DNA from 3 places in the Serratia sp. AS12 genome. Region 2 is predicted to be linked to each of the others. Evidence: predicted binding sites of a transcription regulator. Region 2 holds the regulator's gene; each other region holds the start of a gene.
What was found. Region 2 encodes PhoB, which activates phosphate uptake and scavenging genes when phosphate is short. Its sites were predicted from a motif close to CTGTCATAAAACTGNCNNAT; they were not measured.
Positions count from the first base shown of each region.

Region 1 (10,402 bases), 1.1 Mb from region 2:
AGTTAACCCGGGTATCTCTGTATCCCGTGTGGGCGGTGCAGCGCAAACCAAGATCATGAAAAAACTGTCCGGTGGTATTCGTACCGCGCTGGCACAGTATCGTGAACTGGCTGCGTTCTCTCAGTTCGCTTCCGATCTGGATGATGCGACCCGCAAACAGCTGAGCCACGGTCAGAAAGTGACCGAGCTGCTGAAACAGAAACAGTATGCGCCGATGTCCGTCGCACAACAGTCTCTGGTGCTGTTTGCCGCAGAACGTGGCTACCTGAACGACGTTGAAGTCGCGAAAGTCGTGAGCTTCGAAGCCGCGCTGGTTGCTTACGCAGACCGCGAGCATGCCGAGTTGCTGAACCACATCAACCAAACTGGCAATTTCAACGATGAGATCGAGGGCAAGCTGAAAGCTATCCTCGAGACCTTCAAGAAAACCCAGTCCTGGTAACGCCTAACGGTCCTGCTGTTGAAAGACAGCAGGCCGTCTGGTAATGAGGAGAAGCAGAGATGGCCGGCGCAAAAGAGATACGTAGTAAGATCGCGAGCGTGCAAAACACGCAAAAGATCACTAAAGCGATGGAAATGGTCGCCGCCTCCAAAATGCGTAAATCGCAGGAACGCATGGCGGCCAGCCGTCCTTATGCAGAGACCATGCGCAAAGTGATTGGTCACCTTGCGTTAGGTAATCTGGAATATAAGCACCCGTACCTGGATGAGCGTGACGTTAAGCGCGTCGGGTATCTGGTGGTGTCTACTGACCGTGGTCTCTGTGGTGGCTTGAACATCAACCTGTTCAAGCGGCTGTTGTCAGAGATGAAAGGCTGGTCCGAAAAAGGCGTCGAAGTTGACTTGGCGCTGATTGGCTCTAAAGCGGCTTCTTTCTTTGGTTCCGTGGGCGGCAACGTGGTTGCCCAGGTGACCGGCATGGGGGATAAACCTTCCCTGTCGGATCTGATCGGGCCGGTGAAAGTGATGCTGCAAGCCTACGACGAAGGTCGTTTGGACAAGCTGTACATTGTCAGCAACAAATTTGTCAATACGATGTCCCAGGAACCACAGATCGTTCAGCTGCTGCCGTTACCGCCTTCCGATGACGGTGAGCTGAAGAAAACGTCCTGGGATTACCTGTATGAACCCGATCCAAAAGTGCTGCTTGATACCTTGCTGCGCCGCTATGTGGAATCGCAAGTTTATCAGGGCGTCGTGGAAAACCTGGCCAGCGAGCAGGCCGCACGAATGGTAGCGATGAAAGCCGCAACCGATAACGGCGGTAGCCTGATCAAAGAGCTGCAGTTGGTATACAACAAGGCTCGTCAGGCCAGCATCACTCAGGAACTCACCGAAATCGTTTCGGGAGCCTCCGCGGTTTAAGCTAGGTTTACGAATTACGTAGAGGATTCAAGATGGCTACTGGAAAGATTATCCAGGTAATCGGCGCCGTAGTGGACGTCGAGTTCCCTCAGGATGCCGTACCGAAAGTGTACAACGCTCTTGAGGTAGAAAACGGTGCCAATAAGCTGGTGCTGGAAGTTCAGCAACAGCTGGGCGGTGGCGTGGTTCGCTGTATCGCGATGGGGACCTCTGATGGTCTGCGTCGCGGTCTGAAAGTGACTGACCTGGACCACCCGATTGAAGTACCGGTAGGTAAAGCTACCCTGGGCCGTATCATGAACGTATTGGGTGAACCAATCGACATGAAAGGCGACATCGGCGAAGAAGAACGTTGGGCAATTCACCGTCCAGCGCCAAGCTACGAAGATTTGGCCAACTCCCAGGATCTGCTGGAGACCGGTATCAAGGTTATGGACCTGATCTGTCCGTTCGCTAAGGGCGGTAAAGTGGGTCTGTTCGGCGGTGCGGGCGTGGGTAAAACCGTAAACATGATGGAGTTGATCCGTAACATCGCGATCGAACACTCCGGTTATTCCGTGTTTGCGGGCGTGGGTGAGCGTACTCGTGAGGGTAACGACTTCTACCACGAAATGAACGACTCCAACGTACTGGACAAAGTATCCCTGGTTTACGGCCAGATGAACGAGCCACCGGGTAACCGTCTGCGCGTTGCTCTGACCGGTCTGACCATGGCGGAGAAATTCCGTGACGAAGGCCGCGACGTTCTGCTGTTCGTTGATAACATCTACCGTTATACCCTGGCCGGTACCGAAGTGTCCGCACTTCTGGGCCGTATGCCATCTGCGGTAGGTTATCAGCCAACGCTGGCGGAAGAGATGGGCGTTCTGCAAGAACGTATCACCTCTACCAAGACCGGTTCTATCACCTCCGTACAGGCCGTTTACGTTCCTGCGGATGACTTGACTGACCCGTCACCAGCCACCACCTTTGCCCACTTGGACGCAACCGTGGTACTGAGCCGTAATATCGCTTCTCTGGGTATCTACCCGGCCGTTGACCCGCTGGATTCCACCAGCCGTCAGTTGGATCCGCTGGTAGTTGGCCAGGAGCACTACGATGTAGCGCGTGGCGTGCAGTCCATTCTGCAACGTTACCAGGAACTGAAAGATATCATCGCAATTCTGGGTATGGACGAGCTGTCAGAAGAAGACAAACTGGTCGTATCCCGTGCGCGTAAAATCCAACGCTTCCTGTCTCAGCCGTTCTTCGTGGCAGAAGTCTTTACCGGTTCTCCGGGCAAGTTCGTATCGCTGAAAGACACCATTCGTGGTTTCAAAGGCATTATGGACGGCGACTATGACCACCTGCCTGAACAAGCGTTCTACATGGTTGGCACCATTGAAGAAGCAGTGGAAAAAGCCAAGAAACTGTAACGTCTTGAGAGGAGGGTGATATGGCTATGACTTACCATCTGGATGTAGTCAGCGCGGAAAAACATATGTTTTCCGGCCTGGTGCAAAAGATCCAGGTGACAGGTAGCGAAGGCGAACTGGGGATTTTCCCTGGCCATGCGCCGCTGCTGACTGCCATCAAGCCTGGCATGGTGCGTATTGTTAAACAACACGGTGAAGAAGAGTTCATCTACCTGTCCGGTGGTATCCTTGAGGTACAACCGAGCGTGGTAACCGTGCTGGCTGACACTGCTATCCGTGGAACGGACCTCGACGAAGCGAGAGCGCTGGAAGCTAAGCGTAAAGCTGAAGAGCATATCAGCAGCTCTCATGGCGATGTCGACTATGCTCAGGCATCTGCAGAACTGGCGAAAGCGATCGCGAAACTGCGCGTTATCGAGCTTACCAGAAGATCGATGTAATATTTTGGCGCGTGCATAACGCAGCTAAAATTAAGAAAGCGGCCTATAGGGTCGCTTTTTTTTTGCTTTAAAATAAGCATTTCTACCCGGTGGGCGTTGTGATGTATAACACCCGGCACAGGCTAAAAATGTCTCCGATTGCCGACAGTTATACCCAGGATAACGGGATGTCAGCCTGAGCTGCGGAATGCCTAGTGCCACATGGCTTATGCCGGGTTCGTGCAGAAAAATATGTAGTAATATCGTCACCAAAGGGTTCTACTTTCGTCCATCAAAATGGAGTTATCAGGTTGCTTATGTCGAACAGCGCAATGAGTGTGGTGATCCTCGCCGCGGGCAAGGGAACACGCATGTATTCCGATCTTCCCAAGGTGTTACATCCGTTGGCTGGCAAGCCTATGGTGCAGCACGTCATTGATGCCGCGATGAAACTGGGCGCGAAAAACGTCCATCTGGTGTATGGCCACGGCGGAGACTTGCTGAAAAGTACCCTGACCGATGAAGCGTTGAACTGGGTGTTGCAGGCCGAGCAACTGGGTACCGGCCATGCCATGCAGCAGGCTGCGCCGCATTTTGCCGATGATGAAGACGTGCTGATGCTGTACGGCGACGTGCCGTTGATCTCCGTCGATACGCTCACGCGCCTGTTGGCGGCGAAGCCGCAGGGCGGCATTGGCCTGCTGACGGTGAAGCTGGCTGATCCAAGCGGTTACGGTCGCATCGTGCGTGAGAACGACGATGTGGTGGGTATCGTTGAGCACAAGGATGCCAGCGAAGCCCAGCGCCAGATTACTGAAATAAATACCGGCATTTTGGTCGCTAACGGGCGCGATCTTAAGCGCTGGTTGGGGATGTTGAACAACGACAATGCGCAGGGTGAATTCTACATCACGGATATCATTGCGCTGGCCCATGCCGACGGTAAGAAAATTGAAGCGGTGCACCCGTCACGCCTGAGCGAAGTGGAAGGCGTGAATAACCGCCTGCAGCTGTCGCGGCTTGAGCGTATCTATCAGGCAGAACAATCTGAAAAATTGCTGCTGGCCGGCGTAATGCTGCTGGATCCGGCACGTTTTGACCTGCGCGGGGAACTTGTGCACGGCCGCGATATCTCTATTGATGCTAATGTCATTATCGAAGGGTCGGTAAAGCTGGGGGACCGGGTGAAGATCGGTGCCGGCTGCGTACTGAAAAACTGCGTGATCGGTGATGACTGCGAAATCAGCCCCTACAGCGTGTTGGAAGATGCCGTGCTGGCAGCGGAATGCACCGTGGGTCCCTTTGCCCGCCTGCGTCCTGGCGCTGAGCTGGCGGTGGGTGCCCATGTCGGCAACTTCGTCGAAATGAAAAAGGCGCGTTTGGGCAAAGGTTCTAAAGCGGGCCATCTGAGCTACCTGGGCGATGCTGAAATTGGCGACGATGTGAATATTGGTGCCGGTACCATCACCTGTAACTATGATGGCGCCAATAAGCATAAAACCATTATCGGCGACGGCGTGTTTGTCGGTTCCGATACTCAACTGGTGGCGCCAGTGTCTGTCGGCAAAGGTTCTACCATTGCCGCAGGCACTACGGTGACCCGTGATATCGGCGAGGATGAACTGGTGCTGAGCCGCGTCAAGCAGGTGCATATCCAGGGCTGGCAGCGTCCGGTCAAGAAGAAGTAACAACTTAGACTCCCTCTCCTTTTGGGAGAGGGCCGGGGTGAGGGGGCTGACGGCTCCTCACCCTGTTTTGCCCTGTGCTTTGGTGCAGAGTGCAGGGCAAAACATAATAATCCCCATTCTCTACAGGCTCGGGGACGCACGGTAAAAACCGGCAAAATCAGGTCAAGACATCGAAAGCGCCCCGAAAGGCGTTTAATTAGGAATACAACTGATGTGTGGAATTGTAGGCGCAGTAGCGCAACGTGATATTGCAGAAATTCTGTTGGAAGGGTTACGCCGTCTCGAGTACCGCGGTTACGACTCCGCCGGTCTGGCGGTGGTTGATGCCGAAGGTAACGTAAGCCGTTTACGCCGTGTAGGCAAAGTCCATAAACTGACCGAAGCCGCAGAACAACACGAACTGCACGGTGGCACCGGTATTGCTCACACCCGCTGGGCAACGCACGGTGAACCCACCGAAGCGAACGCGCACCCGCATGTTTCTGATTACATCACCGTGGTGCATAACGGCATCATCGAAAACCACGAACCGCTGCGTGAATTGCTGATCGAGCGCGGTTATCACTTCAGCTCTGAGACCGACACCGAGGTGATTGCACACCTGGTGCATTGGGAACAGCGCCAGGGCGGTACGCTGCTGGAAGTGGTGCAGCGCGTGATCCCACAATTACGCGGCGCCTACGGCACCGTGGTCATGGACAGCCGCGATCCTAGCGTGCTGGTGGCTGCGCGTTCCGGTAGCCCGTTGGTTATCGGCCGTGGTGTGGGCGAAAACTTTATCGCTTCCGATCAGCTGGCTCTGCTGCCGGTAACCCGCCGCTTTATCTTCCTGGAAGAAGGCGACGTGGTGGAAGTGACCCGCCGCACCGTCAGCATTTTCGACAAACAGGGGAACGCCATCGAGCGCCCTGAGATCGAATCCAAAGTGCAGTATGACGCCGGTGACAAAGGTGCTTACCGTCACTACATGCAAAAAGAGATCTACGAACAGCCGCTGGCGCTGAAAAACACCCTGGAAGGGCGTTTCAGCCACGGTCAAATTAATCTGAGTGAGCTGGGTCCGCGCGCCGATGAATTGCTGGCGAAGGTGCAACATGTGCAAATCATCGCCTGCGGCACCTCCTATCACTCCGGTATGGTGGCGCGTTACTGGTTTGAAGCGTTGGCCGGCGTGCCGTGCGACGTCGAAATCGCTTCTGAATTCCGCTACCGCAAATCTGCGGTGCGCCCGGGCAGCCTGATCATCACGTTGTCACAGTCCGGTGAAACCGCCGATACCCTGGCGGCGTTGCGTCTGTCTAAAGAGTTGGGTTATCTCGGTTCCCTGGCGGTGTGTAACGTGGCCGGTTCTTCGCTGGTGCGTGAGTCCGATCTGGCGCTGATGACCAAAGCCGGCACTGAAATCGGCGTAGCTTCTACCAAAGCCTTCACCACCCAGCTTGCGGTGTTGTTGATGCTGGTGGCGCGTTTGGGTCGTCTGAAAGGCATGGCGGAAAGCGTTGAGCATGAAATCGTGCATGCTCTGCAGGCGTTGCCGGCGCGTATCGAACAGATGTTGTCGCTGGACAAAAACATTGAAGCGCTGGCGGAAGGTTTCTCCGACAAGCATCACGCGCTGTTCCTTGGCCGTGGCGATCAGTACCCGATCGCCATGGAAGGCGCACTGAAGCTGAAAGAGATCTCTTACATTCATGCGGAAGCCTATGCGGCGGGTGAGCTGAAACATGGCCCGCTGGCGTTGATCGACGCCGATATGCCGGTCATCGTGGTGGCGCCGAACAACGAACTGCTGGAAAAACTGAAGTCCAACATCGAAGAAGTGCGCGCACGCGGCGGCCAGCTGTACGTGTTCGCCGATCAGGATGCCGGTTTCGTCAGCAGCGAAGGCATGACCATCATTCCATTGCCGCACGTGGAAGAAATCGTGGCGCCCATCTTCTACACCGTGCCGTTGCAGCTGCTGTCCTATCATGTGGCGCTGATCAAAGGCACCGACGTTGACCAGCCGCGTAACCTGGCGAAGTCCGTCACGGTAGAGTAATCAGCTGCTGTTATGTTTGAAAAGCCGGCCTGAGCGCCGGCTTTTTTATCATTTAATCTTGTTATTCAGGTCTTGTACCGAGCGTTTCAGATCGCTGATTTCGCTTTGGGCATGGTCTTGCCCTTGTAACTTACGTTTCAGATTGTCTATTTCGCTGTTTTGATTTCGGTTCTCGCTTTCCATATCGCTCAGCTTGTCTTGCAGTTTCTTGATGGTCTGTTCCTGAAGCCTTAATTGCTCTTTGAAGCCGTCTAAATCTCCAAGCTCATAATTGGAAATAATGTAGCCTTGGTCGTAATGGCTCCAAAGAAGGATCTTATCGGTACTGCCGCTGGATTGCTTGCTGCGCTGTAATCCATCCGCCGCCGTGGCGTTGGCCATAGCCAGCAAACAAAGGCTAACCGTTGACAATATAAGTATTTTTTTCATATGCAGTCCCTTTGCCTGGGCAAGATATAACAGAATGTTTCAGGTGAAATAATAGCCTAATCAAGGTGTTAATTGTACTCTTGGTTCCGTGTAATATAACTGTCATATTTCGTACATTTTACTGTCACCAAACTGTCCTATTTTCCCTCCTGCAGCAATACTTACTCTGATGAAAACGACTTGAAGTCGATTTTTGAATATCCCATTAGGAGGGATTATGAAACTGATGCGTACCACCGTCGCCAGTATTGTGGCAGCGACTTTCTCCCTGACCGCCGTGTCCGCGTTCGCTGCTGCCAGCCTGACCGGTGCAGGTGCGACATTCCCCGCTCCGGTGTATGCCAAGTGGGCAGATTCTTATCAGAAAGAAACCGGCAACAAAGTTAACTATCAGGGGATCGGCTCCTCTGGCGGCGTGAAGCAAATCATCGCCAACACCGTTGACTTTGGTGCTTCTGATGCCCCGTTGTCTGACGACAAACTGGCGGCAGATGGCCTGTTCCAGTTCCCTACCGTGATCGGCGGCGTAGTGCTGGCCGTTAACATCCCGGGCATCAAATCCGGTGAATTGACTCTGGACGGCAAAACGCTGGGTGATATCTACCTGGGCAACGTGAAGAAATGGAATGACCCGGCAATCACCAAGCTGAACCCGGGCGTCAAGCTGCCGGATCAGAATATCGCCGTGGTACGTCGCGCTGACGGTTCAGGCACCTCTTTCGTGTTCACCAGCTACCTGTCTAAAGCCAACGCGCAATGGAAAGAGAAAATCGGCGCAGGCTCTACCGTTAACTGGCCAACTGGTCTGGGCGGCAAAGGCAACGACGGCATTGCCGCGTTCGTACAGCGTCTGCCAGGCTCTATCGGCTACGTTGAATACGCTTACGCCAAGCAAAACAACCTGGCTTACACCAAGCTGATTTCTGCCGACGGCAAGCCGGTCAGCCCAACCGAAGAGAGCTTCAGCGCCGCCGCTAAAGGCGTGGACTGGAGCAAAACTTTCGCTCAGGACCTGACTAACCAGAAAGGCGATGGTGCGTGGCCAATCACTTCCACCACCTTCATCCTGGTGCACAAAGAGCAGAAAAACCCGGCTCAGGGCGCAGAAGTGCTGAAGTTCTTTGACTGGGCGTACAAAACCGGTGCCAAGCAGGCCAACGATCTGGATTACGCCTCTCTGCCTAACGAAGTGGTTGAGCAGGTGCGTGCAGCATGGAAAACCAACGTAAAAGACAGTTCCGGTAAAGCACTGTACTAAAGAACGCAGGGGCGCGGGTTCACCGCGCTCCAGCCTATTTTGCAGGGCTCACCCATTGAGCTCGCCAGGGTTAAAACAGAGAGTGATCTATGGCTGAGTACAAGCCGACCATTAAAGCACCGAGTAAAAATGGTGATGTCATCTTCAGCGCGCTGGTCAAACTGGCGGCGCTGATTACCCTATTGTTGCTGGGCGGCATTATTGTTTCGCTGATTTTCGCCTCCTGGCCGAGCATGCAGAAATTCGGCTTCTCTTTCCTGTGGACCAAAGAATGGGACGCGCCTGCCGAGCAGTTCGGTGCGCTGGTTCCGATTTACGGTACCGTCGTCACATCGTTGATTGCCCTGATTATTGCCGTACCCGTGAGTTTCGGTATCGCGCTGTTCCTGACCGAGCTGGCGCCAAACTGGTTGAGACGCCCACTGGGCATCGCTATTGAGCTGCTGGCGGCAATCCCGAGTATCGTTTACGGCATGTGGGGCCTGTTCGTGTTCGCGCCGCTGTTTGCCGAATATTTCCAGACTCCGGTTGGCGACGTGTTGTCCGGCATTCCGATTGTCGGCGAGCTGTTCTCCGGTCCGGCGTTCGGTATCGGTATTCTTGCTGCCGGGGTTATCCTGGCGATCATGATTATTCCTTATATCGCCGCCGTCATGCGCGACGTGTTCGAACAGACTCCGGTGATGATGAAAGAGTCCGCCTATGGCATCGGCTGCACCACCTGGGAGGTGATGTGGCGTATCGTACTGCCGTTTACCAAGAATGGCGTGATTGGCGGCGTGATGCTGGGACTGGGCCGCGCGTTGGGGGAAACCATGGCGGTGACCTTCATTATCGGTAACACCTACCAGCTCGACAGTGCTTCACTGTATATGCCGGGTAACAGCATTACCTCTGCGCTGGCCAACGAATTCGCCGAAGCGGAATCGGGAGTGCATACCGCCGCGCTGATGGAACTGGGCCTGATTCTGTTTGTTATCACCTTTATCGTCCTGGCGTTGTCGAAGTTGATGATCATGCGTCTGGCCAAGAAAGAGGGGCGCTAACGTGGCGACTATGGAAATGCAAAACGACGTGGCGCTGTTAGAAAGCCGCCGCAAAATGCAGGCCTGGCGCCGCCAGAAGAACCGGTTGGCGCTGTTCTTGTCGATGGCGACCATGGTATTCGGCCTGTTCTGGCTGGTGTGGATCCTGTTCTCCACCGTGACCAAAGGCATCGACGGCATGTCGCTGGCGTTGTTCACCGAAATGACGCCGCCGCCGAACACCGCAGGCGGTGGCCTGGCGAACGCCATCGCCGGTAGCGGCTTGTTGATCCTGTGGGCTACCGTGTTCGGTACGCCGCTGGGCATCATGGCCGGCATTTATCTGGCGGAGTACGGTCGTAAATCCTGGTTGGCGGAAGTCATCCGCTTTATTAACGATATTTTGCTGTCGGCGCCATCGATAGTCGTGGGCCTGTTCGTCTACACCATTGTGGTGGCGAAAATGGAGCACTTCTCCGGCTGGGCCGGGATCATCGCGCTGGCTTTGTTGCAGGTACCGATCGTTATCCGTACCACTGAGAACATGTTGAAGCTGGTGCCGGATACGCTGCGTGAGGCGGCTTACGCGCTGGGTACGCCGAAATGGCGCATGATTTCTGCCATCACGCTGAAAGCCTCGATCTCCGGCATTATCACCGGCGTGTTGCTGGCCATTGCGCGTATCGCCGGGGAAACCGCACCGCTGCTGTTTACGTCGTTGTCGAATCAGTTCTGGAGCACCGACCTGATGCAGCCGATCGC
Region 1 is NC_015566.1:5,417,519-5,427,920, forward strand. Features, by position in the region: gene atpA (F0F1 ATP synthase subunit alpha) at 1-442, shown strand, start outside; gene atpG (F0F1 ATP synthase subunit gamma) at 502-1,365, shown strand; gene atpD (F0F1 ATP synthase subunit beta) at 1,398-2,780, shown strand; gene SERAS12_RS25050 (F0F1 ATP synthase subunit epsilon) at 2,801-3,220, shown strand; gene glmU (bifunctional UDP-N-acetylglucosamine diphosphorylase/glucosamine-1-phosphate N-acetyltransferase GlmU) at 3,517-4,887, shown strand; gene glmS (glutamine--fructose-6-phosphate transaminase (isomerizing)) at 5,099-6,928, shown strand; gene SERAS12_RS25065 (hypothetical protein) at 6,977-7,357, opposite strand; gene pstS (phosphate ABC transporter substrate-binding protein PstS) at 7,575-8,615, shown strand; gene pstC (phosphate ABC transporter permease PstC) at 8,705-9,661, shown strand; gene pstA (phosphate ABC transporter permease PstA) at 9,663-10,402, shown strand, end outside.
Region 1: a site for PhoB is predicted at 7,479-7,498, ahead of pstS (phosphate ABC transporter substrate-binding protein PstS). Genes of this name have one in related genera too.

Region 2 (10,402 bases):
AGCGCCAATACCACCAGCGTCAGAATGCCGGAAATGTAGGCACGCGGAATGGTGCGTTTCGGATCCTTGGCCTCTTCCGCCGCCATTGCCGCGCCCTCGATGGCCAGGAAAAACCAGATGGCGAACGGAATGGCGGCGAAGATGCCGGACAGCGCCGCGCTGCCGAAATGATCGCTGCCAGCCCAGCCATTGAGCACGAAGTTGCTGAAGCTAAAGCCCGGCGCCACTACGCCCATAAACACCAGCAGTTCAAAGACCGCCAGCACGGTGACGCAAAGTTCGAACAGCGCCGCCAGCTTAACGCCGAGGATATTCAGCGTCATAAAAATGGCGTAGGCGCCCACCGCCGCCCACTTGGGGTTGAGCGCCGGGTATTGCACGTTGAGGTAAGCGCCGATCGCCATGGCAATCGCCGGCGGTGCGAACACGAATTCAACCAGTGTCGCCAGCCCGGCGATCAGGCCGCCGGTTTCGCCAAAGGCGCGGCGGCTATAGGCGAAAGGCCCGCCTGCGTGAGGGATTGCGGTGGTCAACTCGGTAAAGCTGAAGATAAAACAGCCGTACATGGTCGCCACCATCAGGGTGGTGATCAGGAAACCGAGCGTCCCCGCAACGCCCCAGCCGTAGCTCCAGCCAAAATATTCCCCGGAAATCACCAGCCCGACGGCAATGCCCCAAAGATGCAGGGTGCCCAGGGTAGGTTTAAGTTGCATTGTCATGTTGCTCTCCCGATCGAAAAAACCGCCTGCGCAGATAAAGAAGGTATCCACTCACGACGCTGCAGGTTTTATGCCATGACGAAGCCTCTCCGCCAGCACGAGGGCGTGGCTTATAAGGGCCACCTGAACGCGCACCAAAAGTGGGCAGTGTGGCGACGACATTGTGCTTTTTTGGTGATTTTTTGACCGCAAGGGCGGTGAGGGGCGGACCGGTAAGCTGGTACGAAAGTTGCTTACCTCCCTGCACCGTTATAGCCACAGTGGAATACATCATGCAGACAGCGCTTTCCTGCCAGCCGGAAGCATTCACTCAGTTGGAAGCCGGTCTGACGCGGCGGGAGAACAAGAGGGAAGGCTATCGTTTCGACTATGCGGTGGAGCACGGCGGGATTTTGTGCCAACGGCGCAATGCCGAACTGACGCTGGTGGACCGTACCCGCGCCCAGGTGCGCCATGCGTTGCTGAGCGGAGAACCGGTGCTGGAAATTATCGCCGAGAAAATGGGCCTGTCCGCCGGTTCGTTGCAGCGCCGCCTGCGTGAACAGGGGGGGACCTTTACCGCGTTGGTGGACAAGGTACGCTGCGACCTGGCGACTCATTATTTGCAGCAGCGCCACCTGCCGATTGCCGAATTGGCGCTGCTGCTGGGATATTCCGACGTCAGCGCATTTTCACGCGCTTTTCGCCGCTGGTTTGGTATCAGTCCACGCCAGTGGCGGCAGTTGCCGGCCTAACTTTCCAGCCGAAACTGCGGCTCCAGCCGGCTGATACCCAGTCCGTTGACCTTTTTCACCTTAATCTGCACCGGAATGCGTTCTTTCATCGCTTCGACATGGCTGATCACGCCGATGGTTTTACCGGAGGCATTCAGGCTGTCGAGCGCGTCCAGCGCGGTATCCAGGGTTTCCGCATCCAGCGTGCCGAAGCCTTCGTCGAGAAACAGCGAGTCGATGCTGGTTTTGTGGCTGACCAGATCAGACAACGCCAGCGCCAATGCCAGGCTGACCAGGAAACTTTCGCCGCCGGACAGGGTGCGGGTATCACGCAGCGCATCCGCTTGCCAGGTATCCACCACCTGCAGTTCCAGCGCGTCGCTGGTTTTGCGTTGCAACAGATAACGGCCGTGCAGTCGCCCAAGCTGGTTATTGGCCAGATACACCAGATGATCCAGTGTCAGCCCTTGGGCAAATTTACGGAATTTATCGCCTTCTTTGGAGCCGATCAGCTGATTGAGGTAGCTCCAGTCATCGTACTGCTGCTGGCTCTGGCTGATTTGCTCAAACAGCGATTGCTGATTGAGACGGCGTGCGGCGTCGCTTTCCAATTGGTTGCGCACTTCGCCCTGGCGCAGTTGCACGGTTTTCAATTGCTGCGCCAACGCCTCCAGGCTCTGGCTCAGGGCTTGCGCATCGGCCTGGGTTTCATCCAGCCCTTCCGGGCGCTGTTGCCGCTGTTGTTCCAGCGTATGAACCGCCTGTGCCAGCAGGGCGCTGGCCTCCACCTGCCGCTGGTGCAGTTGTTCTTTGTGCTGCTGCAATTGCCGGCGCTGTGCGTCATCCAACAGCGCGGCGCTGAAAGCGGCTTCATCGCTGAATTCGCTGGCGGCCAGTGTTTCTAGCCAGGTTTGTTCCGCTTGTTGCAACCGTTCGCTCTGCCGTTGTTGTTGCTGTTGCAGGCCGGCAAGCTGGCCGGCCAGGCGATCGCGCTGCTCCTGAGCTTTCTGCCATTGTTCCGCTGCCTGATGGCTGGCCTGCTCGCAGGCGGTCAGTTGGGCACGCAGCTGTTCGCGCACCTGCGGAATGTGTTGTTCGCCAAACAGAGCCAGTCGCTGCGCGCGTTGCTCGCCCAGGGTTTTCTCGCCCTCTTGCCACTGTTGCTGCAGGCGCTGCTGTTGCAACTGCGCGTCGGCGTGGTTTTTTTCCAGCAGGGTGAAGCGCTCGTCCAGCAGCGCTTGTTGCTGTTGCGCCTGCTGTTGCTGCGTCTGGAGCTCGGCCAGTGCATCTTTCGCCTGCTGTACCGCGCGTGCTGCCTGCTCATGCTGTGACAGCTCTTGCTGGCCCTGGCGCTCTTCGCTGTCGCAGGCATTCAGCCACTGGCTCAGGCGCCCGGCATCTTGCAGATCGAAATCAAACGCCAGCGGCGCGCTGAGGGTTTGCCACTGTTGGCGCTGGGCGGCGAGTTGCCGCTCGTCCTGCGCTATTTGCTGTTGTTGGCGCTGTTGCTGTTCCTTCAGGCTTTCGCAACGGGTGCGCAGTTCGGTGCCCTGAGTGTACAGCGCCTCGGTTTTGACGCGCATTTCCGCCAGGCGCAATGCTGTCTCGGACGGTTTTACCGCCTGATATTGCTCAATGGCCGGATGGCTGGCGGAGCCGCACAGTGGGCAGGGCTCGCCGCTTTGCAGCAGCGCCCGCTCGGCTTCCAGGCTGACGATACGCTTTTCCAGCTCAAAGGCTTTTTCCACGTCCAACTGATGCGCTTTTTGCTGCTTGTAGTGCCGCCGGGTTTCTTCCAACTGTTGCTCATGTTCGCCAAGCTGCGCCTGACGGGCGGTAAACTCTTTGCGCTGTTGTTCGAGCCGCTCGTTGGTCTGGCGGAACAGCGAGGAGAGGGTGAACAGTTGCTGGCGTGCCGGGCGCAGCTCGGCCAACGCGGTCTGACGCTGACGCAGCGCCGCCAGCGGTGACTGCGCTTCCAGCGCATTTTGCTGTTGTTGCTGCGCCATCAGCGCTGCGGTAAGACCGTTAAGCTTCTCCCGATGCTGCCCGGCCTGTGCGGTCAGTTGGCTGCGTTGAACGTTTAACTGCTCCAGATCCGTTTTCTGCTGATGGCACTGCCGGGCGGCGTTGTCGCACGCCTGCTGCAATTCCGTCTGCGTTTTTTGCAACTGAGCAATCTGGTGGTCGAGCGGGACGATCTGCTCGTCGATCAGCCGCTGCTGGGTCTGCTGGCGTTCGGCTTGCGCCTGTTGCTCGGCGCGCGCTTTTTCCACTGCCTGCTGCAATGGCGCCATCTGCGCAAGCTGATGCTCCTGCTGCTGCGCCATTTGGGCGATCTGCTGTTGCAGCGCCTGCTGCTCACTGCGGCAACGGTGACGGTCGTTATGCAGCGGCCGCAGTTTCTCAGCCGGTTCGCTGCGCGCCAACTGTTGCAACTGCGGTTCGGCCGCAGCCTGCTCCTGTTGCACAACGCTCAACTGGCGTTGGTATTCCTGCTGCCGGAGCTGCGTTTGCTGCCACTGTTGCAACCAGTTCAGCGCCTGTTGCTGTTGCCGGGCCTGTCCGCTGAGGGCGGTTTCCTGCGCGCTCAGCTCAACTAACTGGCTCTCCAATTGCTGACGTTGTTCGTCATTCAGCAGTTCAATGCCGCTGGCGCGTTGATGCAAGGCGTCCAGATCGGCTTTGGCCTGTTTGTGCTGCTCGAAAACCCGTTCGGAAAGCTGGCCGTAGATTTCGGTGCCGGTCAGCTCTTCCAGCAGTTCGGCCCGGTCATTGGCATCGGCATTGAGGAAGGCGGCGAACTGCCCCTGGGACAGCATCATCGATTTGGTGAAGCGGCCGAAATCCAGCCCGGTGATCGCGGCGGTCAGATCCAGCTTGTCGCGGACTTTATCCGCCAGGATTTTACCGTCTTCACGCAGTGCCAGTTCCACCTTTGGCGCTTGCAGGTTGCCGTCCGGCGCGTTTTTGGCTCGGCGTTGGCTCCAGAAGGCGCGGTAGCCGACGCCCTTGACCTCAAATTCGACCTCAGCCAGCGATTCGGCGGTGTGGCGAGTCATCAGTTCGTTTTGGCTCGGTGTCACGTTGAGGCGCGGTGTCTGGTGGTACAGCGCCAGGCAGATAGCATCCAGCAGGGTGGTTTTACCCGCGCCGGTTGGCCCGGTGATGGCGAACAGCCCATTACTGGCAAAAGGCTCGGCGGTGAAATCGATCTTCCACTCGCCCTGCAATGAATTGAGGTTCTTCAGCCGCAGGCTCAGGATTTTCATTGGGTCGGCTCCTCGTCGTTGTGCCGCACGGTCTCGACCACCTGATGGAACATTTGGCGCATCCGCTGCTGGCGGGGCTCTGTGATTTCCGTCTCCTGCGCCAGCCGCCGCTCGAAGACCTCATCGACGCTCAGTTCGTTGAGCGTTTCCTTGTCCTGCTGTTCAAGGGCCTGGCGGCGCTGCTCTTTACTGCGGCGCAGCAATACCACCTCCACCGGCAGTTGATCCGCCAGCAGCTGAATACGGCGCTGAATGTCGCTGAGGTAATCTTGTGTCGCCACTTCGATGTCCAACCATACCGGCAGTTCTCCCTGATAATCGGCGAACTGCCGCAATTGTTGTTCGATCTGCGCCAAATCACCTTTGATCAGTTGCATCGGCTGGAAGTTGGGGATATCCAGTGCGGTGACCTGCTGCAGGGCACCATCGGCGAAATCCACCATAAACACGCTTTTGGGTTTGCCCAGCTCATCGAAACTGAGCGGGATAGGAGAACCGCTGTAGCGGATATGCTCGGATTTGGCGACGTTTTGCGCCCGGTGAATATGCCCCAACGCAATGTAGTCGGCTGGCGGAAACGCCTGTGCCGGGAAGGCATCCAGCGTGCCGATGTAAATATCGCGCACCGAATCGGAGGTGGTAACGCCCATGGTGGTCAGGTGGCCGGTGGCGACAATCGGCAAGGTGAGCCCCAGTTCATCGCGGTGTGCGCAGGCCGCCTGGTAGAGCTGCTGGTAGTGTTCCGCGATCGCCTCTTGCAACGCCTGCTGCTTTTGCCCGCCCGATTCGCCGGCGCGGCTGGTTGTCAGATCGCGCGGGCGCAGGAACGGGATGGCGCACAACACCGCACCCGGTTGGCCGTCGCGCTGGTTAAGCACCAGGATTTGCTGCCCGATGTCGCTTTGGGCGTTGGCGATCACCGTTGTATTCAGGCAAGAAAGCAATTCACGCGATTCATTCAGGGTTGCCACGGAGTCATGGTTACCGCCCAGCACCACCAGTTGGCAGCCGGTATGCTGCAACTCCACCACAAAGCGGTTATACAGCTCGCGGGCGTAGCTCGGCGGCGAGCCGGTGTCGAACAGGTCCCCGGCGACGATCAGCGCATCCACCCGTTGCTGTTCAATTTGCTCGATCAGCCAGCGTAAAAAAGCCTGGTGCTCGGCGGCACGGCTTTTGGTGAAAAAGTACTGGCCAAGATGCCAGTCAGAGGTGTGGATCAGGCGCATGACACTCCCGGGGCGATAAACTAATGGGGGGATTATAAAGGGGGCAGACTCTCCTGTCGTGACGCAATGATTATGACAACTGAATGATTTTTCTTTGCAGTTGGAAATAATCGCTATGCTTACTGGCTATAACAGGCTGGTTTTTTCATAAAAGTGTCACAAAACTGACGCATAATGGCGCCCGCAATCAACTGTGATCGCTAACACATTGGCAGGATTGACGATGGCAAGACGCATACTGGTGGTGGAAGACGAAGCGCCGATCCGTGAGATGGTGTGCTTTGTGTTGGAACAGAATGGTTACCAACCGTTGGAAGCCGAGGATTATGACAGCGCCGTGACGCGCCTGTCTGAGCCGTTCCCTGATTTGGTGTTGCTCGACTGGATGTTACCCGGCGGTTCCGGTATCCAGTTTATCAAACACATGAAGCGTGAAGCGCTGACCCGCGATATCCCGGTGATGATGCTGACCGCACGCGGTGAAGAAGAAGACCGGGTACGCGGCCTGGAAGTGGGAGCGGACGATTACATTACCAAGCCGTTCTCGCCGAAGGAGCTGGTGGCGCGCATCAAGGCGGTAATGCGCCGCATTTCACCGATGGCGGTGGAAGAAGTGATTGAAATGCAGGGGCTGAGCCTGGACCCTTCCTCGCATCGCGTAATGGCTAATGAGCAAGCGCTGGATATGGGGCCGACCGAGTTCAAATTGCTGCATTTCTTTATGACCCATCCGGAACGTGTTTATAGCCGCGAACAGTTGCTTAATCACGTCTGGGGCACTAACGTTTATGTGGAAGACCGCACCGTTGACGTGCATATCCGCCGGCTCCGTAAGGCGTTAGAGACCACTGGTCATGACAAAATGGTTCAAACCGTTCGGGGCACCGGCTACCGATTCTCAACGCGTTACTGATCGCGTCGCGCTGGAGAATATGCTGTGCTAGAACGCCTTTCCTGGAAGAGGCTGGCCCTGGAGCTGGCTCTTTTCTGTTTACCTGCCTTGTTGCTGGGGCTGATTTTCGGCTATTTGCCCTGGCTGCTGCTGGTCGCCGTGCTGGCGGCGCTGGTCTGGAATTTCTACAACCAACTCAAACTTTCCCACTGGCTGTGGGTCGATCGCAGCATGACGCCGCCGCCTGGGCGCTGGAGCTGGGAGCCGCTGTTTTACGGCCTGTACCAGATGCAGCAGCGCAACCGTCGCCGTCGCCGTGAACTGGCGCTGTTGATCAAACGCTTTCGCAGCGGCGCGGAATCGCTGCCCGATGCGGTGGTGATGACCACCGTTGAAGGCAATATCTTCTGGTGCAACGGGTTGGCGCAGCATCTGCTGGGATTCCGCTGGCCGGAAGACAACGGCCAACACATCCTTAATCTGCTGCGTTACCCGGAGTTCAGCCACTATCTGCAACAGCAGGAGTTCACGCGGCCACTGACGCTGCAACTCAATAACGAGCACTACGTCGAGTTCCGCGTGATGCCCTATTCGGAAGGGCAACTGTTGATGGTGGCGCGCGACGTCACCCAAATGCGTCAGCTGGAAGGCGCGCGCCGCAACTTCTTCGCCAACGTCAGCCATGAGTTGCGTACACCCCTGACGGTATTGCAGGGCTACCTGGAGATGATGAGCGACGAGGAGCTGGACGGCTCGCTGCGCGGTAAGGCGCTGGGCACCATGCAAGAGCAGACCCGGCGCATGGACGGGCTGGTCAAACAGCTGTTGACGCTGTCGCGCATTGAGGCGGCGCCTAACGTCGATATGAACGAGCGGGTCGATATCCCGTTGATGTTGCGGGTGTTGCAGCGTGAGGCGCAGTCGCTGAGCGGCGGCAACCATGAGATTACCTTCCGGGTGAACGAGCAGCTCAAGGTGTTCGGCAACGATGACCAACTGCGCAGCGCGGTGTCGAATCTGGTGTATAACGCCGTCAATCACACGCCGAAGGGCACCAATATTGAGGTGAGCTGGCAACAGACGCCAAATGGCGCGCAGTTCCAGGTCAGCGACAACGGGCCGGGTATCGCCGCCGAACATATTCCGCGCCTGACCGAGCGTTTCTACCGTGTCGATAAAGCCCGTTCACGCCAGACCGGCGGCAGCGGGCTGGGGCTGGCGATCGTCAAGCATGCGCTCAGCCACCACGATGCGCGGTTGGAGATCCTCAGCGAACAGGGGATTGGCACCCGTTTCATCTTTACCTTGCCTAACCGGTTGATTGTTCCTGCAGCTTTATCAGAGAATGCGGTGAAAAATTAACGCGCGAGAGGCTGGCATGATCCGAATCACCCGATGGCTGTTGCTGTGCCTGGTGCTGCTGGTGAGCCGCGGCGCACTGGCGCAGCCGGACGGTATGCTGTCCGGCAACCTGTCGAGCGTCGGCTCCGATACGCTGGCGAATCTGATGGCGCTGTGGGCGCAGGACTTCAGTCAGCATTATCCTAACGTCAATTTGCAGATCCAGGCCGCCGGTTCTTCAACCGCGCCTACCGCACTGGCGGCGGGCGCAGCGCAGCTTGGGCCAATGAGCAGGCCGATGAAGGCGGCGGAAGTGTCGGCGTTCGAACACCGTTATGGCTATGCGCCGCTGGCCGTGCCGGTAGCGGTGGATGCGCTGGTGGTGCTGGTGCATCAGGACAATCCGTTGCGCGGTCTGAACCTGCAGCAGCTCGACCGTATTTTCTCCGCTACCCGGCGCTGCGGTGAAAGCCGGCCGCTGATGCGTTGGGGGGAGCTGGGGTTGCCCGGCAGTTGGCAACAGCGCGACCTCCAACGTTTCGGGCGTAACTCCGCCTCCGGCACCTACGGCTATTTCAAGTTGCGCGCCCTGTGCGGTGGCGATTTTATGCCGCGGGTCAATGAGCTGCCCGGTTCGGCCTCGGTGGTGCAGGCGGTGGCCGGTTCGCTGAACAGCATTGGCTACGCCAGCATCGGTTTTCGCGCCAGTGGCGTGCGTCTGCTGCCGCTGGCGGAGTCGGGCGAAAACTATGTCATCCCCAATGACACCAACGTTAGCAACGGCAGTTACCCGTTGTCGCGCTATCTGTACATTTACATCAATAAAGCCCCCAACCAACCGCTGGAGCCGTTGACCGCCGCTTTTCTCGATCGCGTGCTGTCCGATGCCGGGCAAAAGCTGGTTAATCATGACGGTTACCTGCCGCTGCCATCCGATACACTGCGCAAAACCCGGCTGGCGCTGGGCCTGAAGTAACCTTCCAACGGGCGGTTGCGTGGCGCCCAACATGAATTTCTCTCAACACCAATGAAAATTCTTCCATTGCCGCCCGACAAGCGGCGTGACAGGATGCTCCTCAATGCTAATTTTAGCCGTCTGGATGTCCATAATAACCCAGCGTAATAGTTCACACTGTCAATCATTGAAGCAAAGAGGCTCGATCCTTTGCCTGTCACCGGGAGTTATAAATATGTGCGATTGCAACCATGCCTTTCACGCTGACGTTGTCGGCAGCCTGTTGCGCCCTGTGGCGCTGAAAACCGCTCGCCAGCAGTTCCAGCAGGGTGAAATCGATGCCGCCCGGCTGCGCGCGGTTGAAGACGAGCAGATCCGTTTGGCGGTGGCAAAACAGAAAGACCTCGGTTTGGCGGTGGTGACGGACGGCGAATTCCGCCGTGCGTGGTGGCATTTTGACTTCCTGGAAGGGTTGGACGGCGTGGAAGGTTATGATGCGGATCAGGGGATCCAGTTCAACGGCGTGCAAACCCGCGCGCGCAGCATCAAGGTGGTCGGTAAATTGGGCTTTAATCCCCAGCACCCGATGCTGGCGGATTTTCGTTTCCTGAAGGCGACGGCCGGCGATGCGGTGCCGAAAATGACCATTCCCAGCCCGAGCGTGCTGCACTTTCGCGGCGGGCGCAAGGCCATCGACAGCCGGGTTTACCCGGATCTGAATGTCTATTTCGACGATCTGGCGCAGACTTACCGTGACGCGATCAAGGCGTTTTATGATGCAGGCTGCCGCTATCTGCAACTGGATGACACCGTCTGGGCTTATCTGTGTTCGGACGATCAACGGCGGCAGATCCGCGAGCGCGGTGAGGATCCGGATCGTCTGGCGAAGATCTACGCCGACGTGCTGAATGCGGCGATCGCCGGCAAGCCGGACGATCTGACTATCGGCTTGCACGTGTGTCGCGGTAATTTCCGCTCTACCTGGATCTCCGAAGGCGGCTACGAGCCGGTGGCGGAAATCCTGTTCGGCCAGGTGAATATCGACGCTTTCTTCCTGGAATACGACAACGAGCGCTCCGGGGGATTCGAGCCGTTGCGTTTTATCAAACCCGGTAAACAGCAGGTGGTGCTCGGTCTGATCACCACCAAAAACGGCGAGTTGGAGAACCCGGAACAGGTGAAACAGCGCCTCGAGGAGGCCGCACAGTTTGTCGATCGCCGCCAGTTGTGCCTCAGCACCCAATGCGGGTTTGCCTCGACCGAAGAGGGCAATAGCCTGAG
Region 2 is NC_015566.1:1,062,411-1,072,812, forward strand. Features, by position in the region: gene eat (ethanolamine permease) at 1-719, opposite strand, end outside; partial or broken gene SERAS12_RS04935 (helix-turn-helix transcriptional regulator) at 1,154-1,453, shown strand; gene sbcC (exonuclease subunit SbcC) at 1,450-4,704, opposite strand; gene sbcD (exonuclease subunit SbcD) at 4,701-5,933, opposite strand; gene phoB (phosphate response regulator transcription factor PhoB) at 6,157-6,846, shown strand; gene phoR (phosphate regulon sensor histidine kinase PhoR) at 6,871-8,187, shown strand; gene SERAS12_RS04960 (PstS family phosphate ABC transporter substrate-binding protein) at 8,204-9,142, shown strand; gene SERAS12_RS04965 (cobalamin-independent methionine synthase II family protein) at 9,357-10,402, shown strand, end outside.

Region 3 (10,402 bases), 2.4 Mb from region 2:
GGTCAACTCCTGAAGCGCAACCGACAGAATACGTTCGCGATTTTGCTGTGCGTCAGCGCGTGCGGGGCGCTCCATCTTTTGTTGCTGTGTCACCAGTCCTCCTGTCCAAAAGTTTAAAACTTGCTAAACGGACAGTTGTCCGTTAAGTTTGGTTTTAACGGATAGTTGTCCGTTTAGCATTCTACCTTTTTCACCAACCCGGAGAAACATATGAAAACCTCAGGTAATACGATCCTCATCACCGGTTCCACCTCGGGTATAGGGCTGGGCCTTGCGGTGCGCTTTCATCAGGCAGGCAATAAGGTCATTGTAGCAGGCCGACGCAAGGCTTTACTTGATCAGATCACAATCGATTATCCCGGTATAGAGGCCATTGAACTCGACGTTGCCGATGCCAAGTCTATTATCCAGGCGAGCGAGCTCGTGGCAGCACGTTACCCTGACCTGAACATCGTCATCAACAACGCAGGCATTATGTTGAGCGAAAATGTTTTGGATCCGGATTCTGTGAAGATTGCGCAAGAGACTATAGAGATTAATCTTTTGGGCACTATCCGCATGACTTATGCGTTTTTGCCTCAACTCACTCAAAAGAACGATAGCGTCATCATCAACGTCAGCTCCTCATTAGCGTTTGTTCCGTTCCCGATAGCCATGACCTACAGTGCCACCAAGGCGGCTGTTCATGCTTTCACCGAAGGCTTGCGTGTTCAACTCGCCGACACTTCCGTACGCGTAATTGAGTTAGCGCCCCCGGGTGTGCAAACCACGTTGTTTGGTCAGGAAAGTGACGAGCATGCCATGCCGCTGGAAGACTTCCTTAATGAGACGCTCGACCTTTTGCATGCAGAACCCGAGCCTAATGAAATCATTGTTGAACGCGCCAAATTTTTACGCACTGCCGAGGCTACCGGTAACTACGACAACGCCCTTGAAATGCTTTCTGCGTGGAAGGCCCCGGACTGAGAGTGTTCGTCGCAAAGCGAACTGGCAGTGCGATACAGAGATCGCATGCTGTTCAATGACATTGCCGGCCGGGCGATTGGCGTATAGAGCCGTATTCGCTGGTAATTTCGTATGCACATGGCGCACGAAATATTCCCAAAATATGCAGCAGTTATTGTTGCGGTTGTCTGGATATACAGGGGCATCTCCAGATACCAAGCGATTTATTACATTTGATGTATAAAATTATCTATAAGCTTAGAAGTGTAATAACGCTCATCTATATAATATTTCCAGTAAAAAAAACAGCGTATTGCGGCAGGGCGCAGGGTTGGGCTAAATGAAAAGTGCACGATGCAAACGAACGATATAGTCGGCATCTGGATTCGTTTTGTTATCCTCCATTCGCTCCTGAATAGCTGTAACTGCAATATCACGACGAGCACTCAAACGCACCATTTCAGCTGCAGCCAGAGCCGGTCCCATTGCGTCAAACGTGAGGTCGGTACAGTACTGGGTTGCTGGCGCCAGGTCATCGTTCAGGCTCTTAGCCGTGAAACGTCACAGACTCGCTGATATCGACGCGATCCATTTTCATGCGGTTACCTGGCGCACTTTCATCCGGGTAGGGGAAGTACGATCGTTGGTGAATTTGTGCGGTAGCAGGATCCTCAGACTTTACGAGATTCGGGCTGACCAGAGCAGATTTGCCAGCGAATGACTGTTGTGATGGGTTGCGAGTAACTTACGAAGACTTCCGCGCTTTTGATGGACGTTGGGTAAACTGAAAATGCATCCTGAAGATTGTTCACGCCAACGAAGTGAATCAAAAGCGGGCAATATGATAAAAGCAAAAAGCCCGCTCAGGTTTCCCTGAGCGGGCTTCTCTAATATGGCTCCTCTGACTGGACTCGAACCAGTGACATACGGATTAACAGTCCGCCGTTCTACCGACTGAACTACAGAGGAATCGTGTGAACGGGGCGAATAATAGCGGCGTGGCCCGGGCTTGTAAAGCGTGAAAACGTCTCGTCGTTCCGTTTGCTGCAAGATTATTCAACCTGCTGCTTTTTATCGCTTTTATTGGTGCAGCGCTGCACAACGGCCCACGGCGGGCCGCGAGATGCCTTATGGTGGTGCAAGCCTGCGTCACTGGCCGCCGGTTGCGTGTCGGTATCAGGTCGCGCAAATATCATTTTTTCTTATTTTTCCGTCGATTAGTTAGCACTTTCTCTTATTCCGTTACGCTGGCCCGGATTTTGCAATTCTGTTGTCAACATGGCTTTGCCATACGCAGTTCAGCGGCTCGACGGAGGCAATATGAATCTCAGACGTCTAAAATATTTCGTGAAAATCGTCGATATCGGCAGCCTGACCCAGGCGGCGGAGGTGCTGCATATCGCGCAGCCCGCACTCAGCCAACAGTTGGCGACGCTGGAAGGGGAGCTGAAGCAACAATTGCTGATCCGCACCAAGCGCGGCGTGCAGCCCACCGAAGCCGGCAATATTCTCTATGCTCACGCCCAAACCATTCTGCGCCAGTGCGAACAGGCACAGAGCGCGGTCATCGGCGCAGGCCAGGCGGTGAGTGGGCAGGTTTCCGTCGGGCTGGCGCCGGGCAGCATGGCCGCGCAACTGGCGCTGCCGTTGTTGCAGGCGGTGCGTGACCGCCATCCCGGGATTCTACTCAGCCTGAACGAGAACATCGGTTCGATGTTGGCCGGGCAGGTGGCCAGCCAGAGCCTGGATATGGCGGTGATCTACGGCGCAAAAATGCCTGAGGGCCTGCAAGCCACGGCGTTGATGAAGGAAGATCTGTATCTGGTGGCGACGCGTGCGGTGCCAAGCCCCGGTAGCAGCGTCGATCTGTTGGACGTGGCGCGGCTGAATCTGTTCCTGCCGCGCGAAGGCGATGTGGTGCGCACGCAGGTCGACGAAGCAATGGCGCTGCGCAAGCTGGCCGCCAACGTGATTGGCGAAATCGAATCCCCCGGCACGCTGAGCGCGGCTATCGCCAGCGGCCTGGGCGCGACCATTCTGCCGGAATCCGTTGCGCGGGCGATGATTGGCCCGGCCAAGGCGTGGATGGCGCGTATCGCCGCCCCGGCGCTGAGCGTGCCGCTTTCACTGTGCATTTCCAGCCAGCAATCGCTTTCCGCACCGGCGTTGGTGGTGAAGGATATCTTGCTGTCGATTGCCGTTAGCCGCAGCCAGGAAAAACGCACGCTGGCGCTGGTGCAATAGGGATTTAAAGAGGCCCACGCGCGGTGGGCCTGAAGGGCAGGTTAGCGGAACGGGGGTTCGTTGAAGGTGCGCAGCTTGCGCGAATGCAGCTTGTCGCCTTCGGCGCGCAACAGATCGATGGCGCAGATGCCGATCTGCAGATGTTCCGAGATCGCCCCCTCATAGAAGCGGTTAGCCTGGCCCGGCAGCTTGATCTCGCCGTGCAGCGGTTTGTCGGAAACGCACAGCAGCGTGCCGTAAGGCACCCGGAAGCGGTAACCTTGCGCCGCGATGGTGGCGCTTTCCATATCCACCGCCACCGCGCGGCTGAGGTTAAAGCGCAGCGCCGAGGCGGAGTAGCGCAGCTCCCAGTTGCGATCGTCTGTGGTCACCACCGTGCCGGTGCGCAGGCGCTGTTTCACCTCTTCGCCCGGCATGCCGCTGACCATTTTGGTGGCGTCATACAGCGCGCGCTGCACTTCGGCGATGCTCGGGATCGGGATATCCGGTGGCAGGACCGCGTCCAGCACGTGATCGTCACGCAGGTAGGCATGGGCCAGCACGTAGTCGCCGATCGACTGGCTTTCGCGCAGCCCGCCGCAGTGGCCAATCATCAGCCAGGCGCTGGGGCGCAGCACCGCCAGATGGTCGCAAATGGTTTTGGCATTGGACGGGCCGACGCCGATGTTGATCAGCGTAATGCCCTGGCCGTTGCGCGAAATCAGGTGGTAGGCCGGCATCTGGTGGTTTTTCCAGGCCAGATCGGACACCGCCTGTTCCGGCGCGGTGGTTTCGGGCGTGATGTAGATGCCGCCGGCGCTGGACAGCGCAATATAAGGGCTGTCCGGGTTGGCTATCTCGGCGCAGGCCCAGCGGACAAATTCATCCACATAGCGGGTGTAGTTGGTGAACAGCACGAAGGGCTGGAAATGCTCCACCGGGGTGCCGGTATAGTGCCGCAGCCGCGCCAGCGAGAAATCGGCCCGCAGCGCGTCGAAGTGCGATAGCGGAAAGGTGCTGGTGGCGTTGAACAGGCCGTCGGCGGTTTCGTCGCCGATTTGCGCCAGCTCGGTGGTGGGGAAATGCTGCGCGAGGCTGGCGCTCATCGAGCGATCCAGCATCAGGTTCGAGCCGTCAATCACATAAGGAAAAGGGATCTCCTGTTGTGAAGGCGCCACTTCGATATGGGCGTCGTAGTCGTGCGCCAGCATCGCCAGTTGCTCGGCCAAATAGCTGCGAAACAGCTGCGGGCGGGTAATGGTGGTGGTGTAGCGGCCGGTATGGGTAAAACGGCCGAAGGCGCGGGTTTTGCTCTGGCCGGATTTTTGCCCGTCCCAGCTTACGCGCAGCTCTGGATAAACGAACAGCCCAGCGGCGCGGGCCTGTATGTCGGGCACACTGCCGTGGCTGATAAAATCGCCTACCGCCTGGCGCAGCGCGGTAACCGAGGCGTCATACAGTGCTTCCAACTGGTCGATCGCCTGAGCGGGGGTAAGGCCGGTGCCGGATTGGTAACTACTCATTCTCTCTCCTTGGTTCTCCCGTCCCTGCGGCGGGAGGCATGCCGATATACCCTTCATCTTTGACGTTACCTCTGCGTTAGCGGCGAGCATGCATCCCAGTCACTGGCTTGAGTAAGTTCTTGCTGCCTTGAGGTAACGCCAACTCATTTGGTTATAGCAATTTATCACAACAGGTTAGCTGAAGCTGGGCGCAAAAGCTTTGCCGAAATGGAACCGGAGAAAAAGTAAAGCGCAGCGGCAGGGCTGCCGCTGCGACGTTGAGATCAGGAGGCCGGCTCTGCCTGTTCCACCTTCAGCGAGACCAGGCCGATGCCGCGTTTTTTCGGGGTAAAGCCGCCGCTGGCTCCTTCCTGCGGTTCGGTCGGGGCCGGTGGCGTGATGCTGATGTTTTGCGCGCCGCCGGGGTTGTTGAAGCGCAGGGTGACGGTGGTGTCCTGCTCGCCGAGCGACACGAACTGCTCTTCGTCGCCCACGCGCACCGAGATCGGCGCACCGACGTTTTTGCCGTAGGCGCGGGCGCGCAGCACCAGATCGAAGGTCGGCGGCAGCGGGGCGACATAGTCGATGTTGACCGCCGGCGCGAGGTTGGCGTCCGACCAGCGGCCCCAGTCCTCGACGCTGGACACGCCGGTAATGGCCTTCACCTGTTGCGGCATGCCCGGCAGCATAAAGGCGATGGCGTCCGCCTGATATTTAACGGCGGCGTCGTCCACCTTCAGTTTGTCGACGGCGTTCTGGTAGGCGGCAACGCTGTCCGCTGCGGGCTCGGTAAAGCTGACTTTGCCGCGGTAGCTGCCGCCCTTGGCCTGCACGATATGCGGCGGGGCGGCCAGATTGCCGGAAGCCACGCAGGTGTCGGTGCTCAGCGCCAGTTCGGGCGCCCACACCCGGCCAATCTCATAGCATTTATCCACCCAGACAAACTTTTCACCCGCCCCCAGGCCGGCGAGCTGCTTTTTCAGCGGTGTGGAAAGATAGACGTTAAACATGGGTTCGATTTTATTGTCCGTCACCTTGAGGATAAACGGCACCTTAAAGCTGATGCCGGAGAAGGTGAAACTGTTGCGCTGGGCATCCAGCTGATAATCGGAAATGCTGTTCGGGAAGCCCCATTGCTTCACCACCGCCGGTTTCCAGCCGTTGATTTTTTCTTCGATATTCAAGAAGACGGTAGCCAGCGTGGGGCTGGACAGGCTGCTGCGGCCGAGGCCGATATAGTTGTCGCCGCCCATCACGTCCAGCACAGTGGCGCCGTTGTCCAGCGTGCTGCGTTTTTCGTTATGCTGCGCGCTTTGCGGCTGCCTGCCGTCGATAATAAAGAACAGGTTGCGGCGCTTTTGTTTGGTCAGAATGTCGTAGGCGGTGTTGTTCATCGCCAGATGATCGGAAGACACCACGATCACGGTGTTTTTGAAATACTCCGACCCTTTGATTTTGTCGATCAGGGCCGCGATATGCTGCTGGCTACAGGCCACCGCGCTCAGCGAACGGTTCTCTTTGTTCTGCCGGCTATAAGATTTTTTACTGCAGCTCGCGGAGATAAACCCGTCCGGGTGGTGGGTGTCCACGGTCAGTGCAAACAGCGAGAACTTTTTGTTCTGCTGCGACAGCTCGACGAACTTGTCGAAAACCACGTCCAGCACGGTATCGTCGTACCAGCCCCAGTCATTTTTGTAGCCCGGATCGCGGACCTGTTCGCGCAATTCCTTGTAGCCGTAGGCGTGGTCAAAGCCGTGCGATTTCAGGAAAGTGTCTTTTCCGGCGAAGGCCAGTTCGGCGCCCTGATAGAAATAATTGTCGTAGCCGGCGGCTTTCAGCACGTCGCCCAGGCAGACGTTTTCCGGGTAGAAGGTGGAAACGGCGCTGGAGGCGTTGCCGTCGAACGGGGCGAACAGCGGAATGCCGCACTGTGAAGCCACCATGCCGGCAATGGTATAGCCGGTGCCCGGCAACTGTTGGGTATTGCTGAAGTCGATGCCGTTTTCACGGTGCCGATTCAGCTCGTCGGCGAGATCGGGAAAGATTTCCGGGTCGAAATAGGTGCGCTCAAGGCTTTCGGCATAGATGTACACCAGGTTCGGCGCTTTGCCCTGCAGGCTCTTTTTCGGCGCTTTGTAGTAGGTGTAAAAATCGGCGGTGTCGCCGGTAATCTGGCTTCTGAGCAGCAGCGAAATATCCTGAAAAGCCGGGGTGGTGCCGACGGAGAACAGCGCCAGCAGCACGGCGAGCACGCTGTAAACCACGCTGCTGCTTTTCGCTTTGTGCCGCACCAGGCTCCAGGCCAGCACGGCGAAAATCAGCGCCAGCACCGCCAGCAGGCCGATAAACGGCAGCACGTACTTGCTGACGCCGGCCCCTTTCATGCTGCTGGTGAGGGTGTAGATCACCGCATCGGTGATGCCGTCGCCGGTAAAATAGTTACTGGCGATCAGAATAACATTGAGGATCAGATAGCTGCCCAGCAGGATCAGCAAAATGGAAAGCCACCAGCGGTTGGCGGCGGCCTTGTTCCGGTAGATCAAAATTGAGGCTAAAAAAAGTGCAAACGAGACTAATGCTGAAACCATCCACCGTACCCTGTCTGATTAAAAAGAAAATCTTAACTGCCCTGGCAAAGGCTGCTGAACCTGTCGCAGCGCGAAAGAGGAAGGGTATAGCGCATTGAACGCGCCAGGGTCAATGCGCGTTTGCACAGCGGGGTGGCCGCCAGGCGTGAATGAACAATTTTGTGACAATATTGTGACCATAGTCACTACTGAGAGGCGTGGGCGCTGAAATATTGCTCGCCGGGCATTTGGCTCTACCATTAATGAATGGCGCTGATTGCAGACCGGCGAGGCGCATTAACCTGTTCAGGAGAAAACATGCAGAGCATTTCCACCACCGTACTGGATGATTTGGCGCCGCAGGGCGTACTGCGCGCGGCGATCAATTTAGGCAATCCGGTGTTGGCACAATGGGGGCCGGATGGGGAACCGCAAGGCGTGTCGGTCACGCTGGCCGGCGCGCTGGCGCATGAGCTGGGCGTGGCGCTGGAGCTGGTGACCTATGATGCGGCGGGCAAGGTTTTCGTCGCGCTGGAAACCGCCGCCTGGGATGTCGCCTTTATGGCCATCGAACAGGTGCGGGCGGAGCAAATTGCCTTCAGTGCCCCTTACGTCATTATTGAGGGCACCTATCTGGTGGCGCAGGAGGCGCCTTATCGACAAGTGGCCGAGCTCGACAGGCCTGGCATGCGCATTGCGGTGGGTCAGGGCGCGGCCTATGACCTGTATCTGTCGCGTACTTTAAAGCAGGCGGAACTGGTGCGGGCAGAGACTTCGCCTGCAGCGATCACCTTATTCTTCGAGCAAGCGTTGGACGCCGCTGCGGGCGTGCGTCAACCGCTGCTTGCCGCCGCTGCGGCGAACCCGGGCTACCGGGTGCTGGACGGGCATTTTACCGCGATTCACCAGGCGATGGCGGTGCCGCGCGGTAAAGAGCAGGGGGCAGCCTATGTGCGCTGTTTTGTGGAAAGATGCAAAGCCAGCGGGTTGGTGCAGCAGGCGCTGAAGCGCAGCGGTCAGGGCGATGTGACGGTGGCCCCTACGGCGTGAGGCGGTCGGCAACGGCTTTTGTGGTTCGAGGGTAGGGGCGCTGCATACAGCGCCCTTGCGGATACCCCTTAATGCAGTTCCACGGCGTATTGTTCCACCGGGGTGATTTTCTTGATCAGCTTGTTGTCGAACAGGAATTGTTCGTAAGCCTGGTAGCGCGCGGTGTCCAGCCTGGCCGGATCGGTGGCGAACAGCGGCAAGCTCGCCTGCCACGCCTGCTTGTTCAGTTCGGTGTTCAGCTCCGGATGGGTTTTGGCGAAGGCCAGCCAGGTTTCCTGTGGGTGAGCCTGCAGGTAATCGTTGCCTTTTTTCAGCGCGGCGAGGAATTTCCTGATCTTCGGCTCGGCTACCGCGTCGCGGTTGGCGACGATGATCAGTTCGTCATAGGCCGGCACGCCGTAGTCTTCGACGTTGAACACCACCGGATTTTTCCCCTGCAGTTTCAACTCCAGCGCTTCAATGTTGCGATAGCCGCCGATCACCGCATCGACCTGGCCCGCCAGCAGGGCGCTGGTCAGTTGGAAATTGACGTTAATCAGCTTCATGTCGTTCGGGTCGATATGCGAATGTTTGACCATGGTTGCCAGCGTGGCCTGTTCGATGCCGCTGACGGAATAGCCGATTTTTTTGCCTTTGAGATCCGCCGGCGAGGTGATGCTTTTATCCAGCGTCATCAGGGTATTGAGCGGTGAGTTAATCAGGGTGCCCACGCGCACTAACGGCAGGCCCTGATCGGCGAAGAAGTGCAATTGAGGCTGATAGGTGATGGCGAGGTCGGCCTGTTTTGCTGCCACCAGACGCGGCGGCAGCGCCGGATCGGAAGGGGGCACAATCTTGACCTCAAGGCCTTCGGCCTTGAAGGCGCCAATTTGCTCGGCCACCATGATGGGTGCGTGATCGGGATTGATATACCAGTCGAGCACCAGCGTCAGTTTTTCGGCGGCGGCAGCATTGCCGGCCAGAGCGGCGCTGAGCATCAGCCCGCAGAAGGTTTGCTTGATCATTTCTTACCCCAGTCGTTAAAAAGTTATCAGTCGTTTTCCGGCGCCCAGTCGATCAGGCGCAGCAGCAGCGCATTCACCGTCATCCACAGCAAGACGGTCATCAGCACCAGAATAAACAGCGCGGCAAAGCAGACGTCGGTCTGCATGCGCGCGTTGGCGTTCAGCATCACGTAGCCCAATCCCTCCGCCGAGCCGACCCATTCGCCGATAATGGCGCCGATGGGCGCGACGGCGGCGGCCATGCGCAACCCGGAACCAAAGGCCGGCAGCGCCGCCATCAGCCGCACATGGCGCAGTTGCGCCCAGGGGGAAGCGCCCATGGTGCGGGCCAGATCGAGATAATCGTTATTGACCCGGCGCAGCCCGTCAAAGAACGCGGAGGTGACCGGGAAGAAGATCACCAGTACCGCCATCGCCACTTTGGCGCTCATGCCAAAGCCGAACCACAGCACCAGCAGCGGCGCCAGCGCAAATACCGGTATCGCCTGGCTGGTCAGCACCAGCGGCATCAGCCAGCGTTGCAGCCGGGGCGAATAGATCATGCACAGCGCCAGCGCGGCGCCGAGCAATACCCCAATCCCCAGCCCGCAGGCAATTTCCGAGGCGGTGATCAGCGTGTGATAAGCAAGATAGGCGCGCCCGCTCCACAGCGCCTGCGCCACCGCAGAGGGGGAAGGCAGCAAAAAGGCGGGAATATCGCCCAACGTGATGAGCCACCACAGCAGCAGTAAACCGGCGAACACCGTCAGGCTGCGGCGCACCTGCGACAGGCGGTTTTCAATGAGCGGTTTCATTCGGCGGCCCTCATCAGTTGCTGCAACAGCTCGCCCTGGCTTTTCAGCAGATGGGGATCGTCCGGTGCGCGCGGCGGCAGGCCGCTGATGATATGTGTATCGTCAATGCCGTCGGGGTAGCGGGAGAGCACCAACAGGCGATGGCTCAGGCGGCAGGCCTCCATCGGATCATGGGTAATCAGCAGCACGGTATGCTGCGCCAACAGCTCGGCCGCCAGGGTTTGGATCATGGCGCGGGTAATGGCGTCCAGCGCCGAGAAGGGCTCGTCCATCAGCACAATCGGCTGGCGTTCATACAGCGTGCGCGCGATGGCGGC
Region 3 is NC_015566.1:3,414,807-3,425,208, reverse strand. Features, by position in the region: gene SERAS12_RS16050 (TetR/AcrR family transcriptional regulator) at 1-93, opposite strand, end outside; gene SERAS12_RS16045 (SDR family oxidoreductase) at 211-966, shown strand; tRNA gene SERAS12_RS16040 (tRNA-Asn) at 1,839-1,914, opposite strand; gene nac (nitrogen assimilation transcriptional regulator NAC) at 2,266-3,189, shown strand; gene SERAS12_RS16030 (AMP nucleosidase) at 3,231-4,691, opposite strand; gene opgB (phosphatidylglycerol--membrane-oligosaccharide glycerophosphotransferase) at 4,955-7,258, opposite strand; gene SERAS12_RS16020 (ABC transporter substrate-binding protein) at 7,556-8,287, shown strand; gene SERAS12_RS16015 (ABC transporter substrate-binding protein) at 8,356-9,291, opposite strand; gene SERAS12_RS16010 (ABC transporter permease) at 9,318-10,085, opposite strand; gene SERAS12_RS16005 (ABC transporter ATP-binding protein) at 10,082-10,402, opposite strand, start outside.
Region 3: a site for PhoB is predicted at 7,418-7,437, ahead of opgB (phosphatidylglycerol--membrane-oligosaccharide glycerophosphotransferase). Genes of this name have one in related genera too.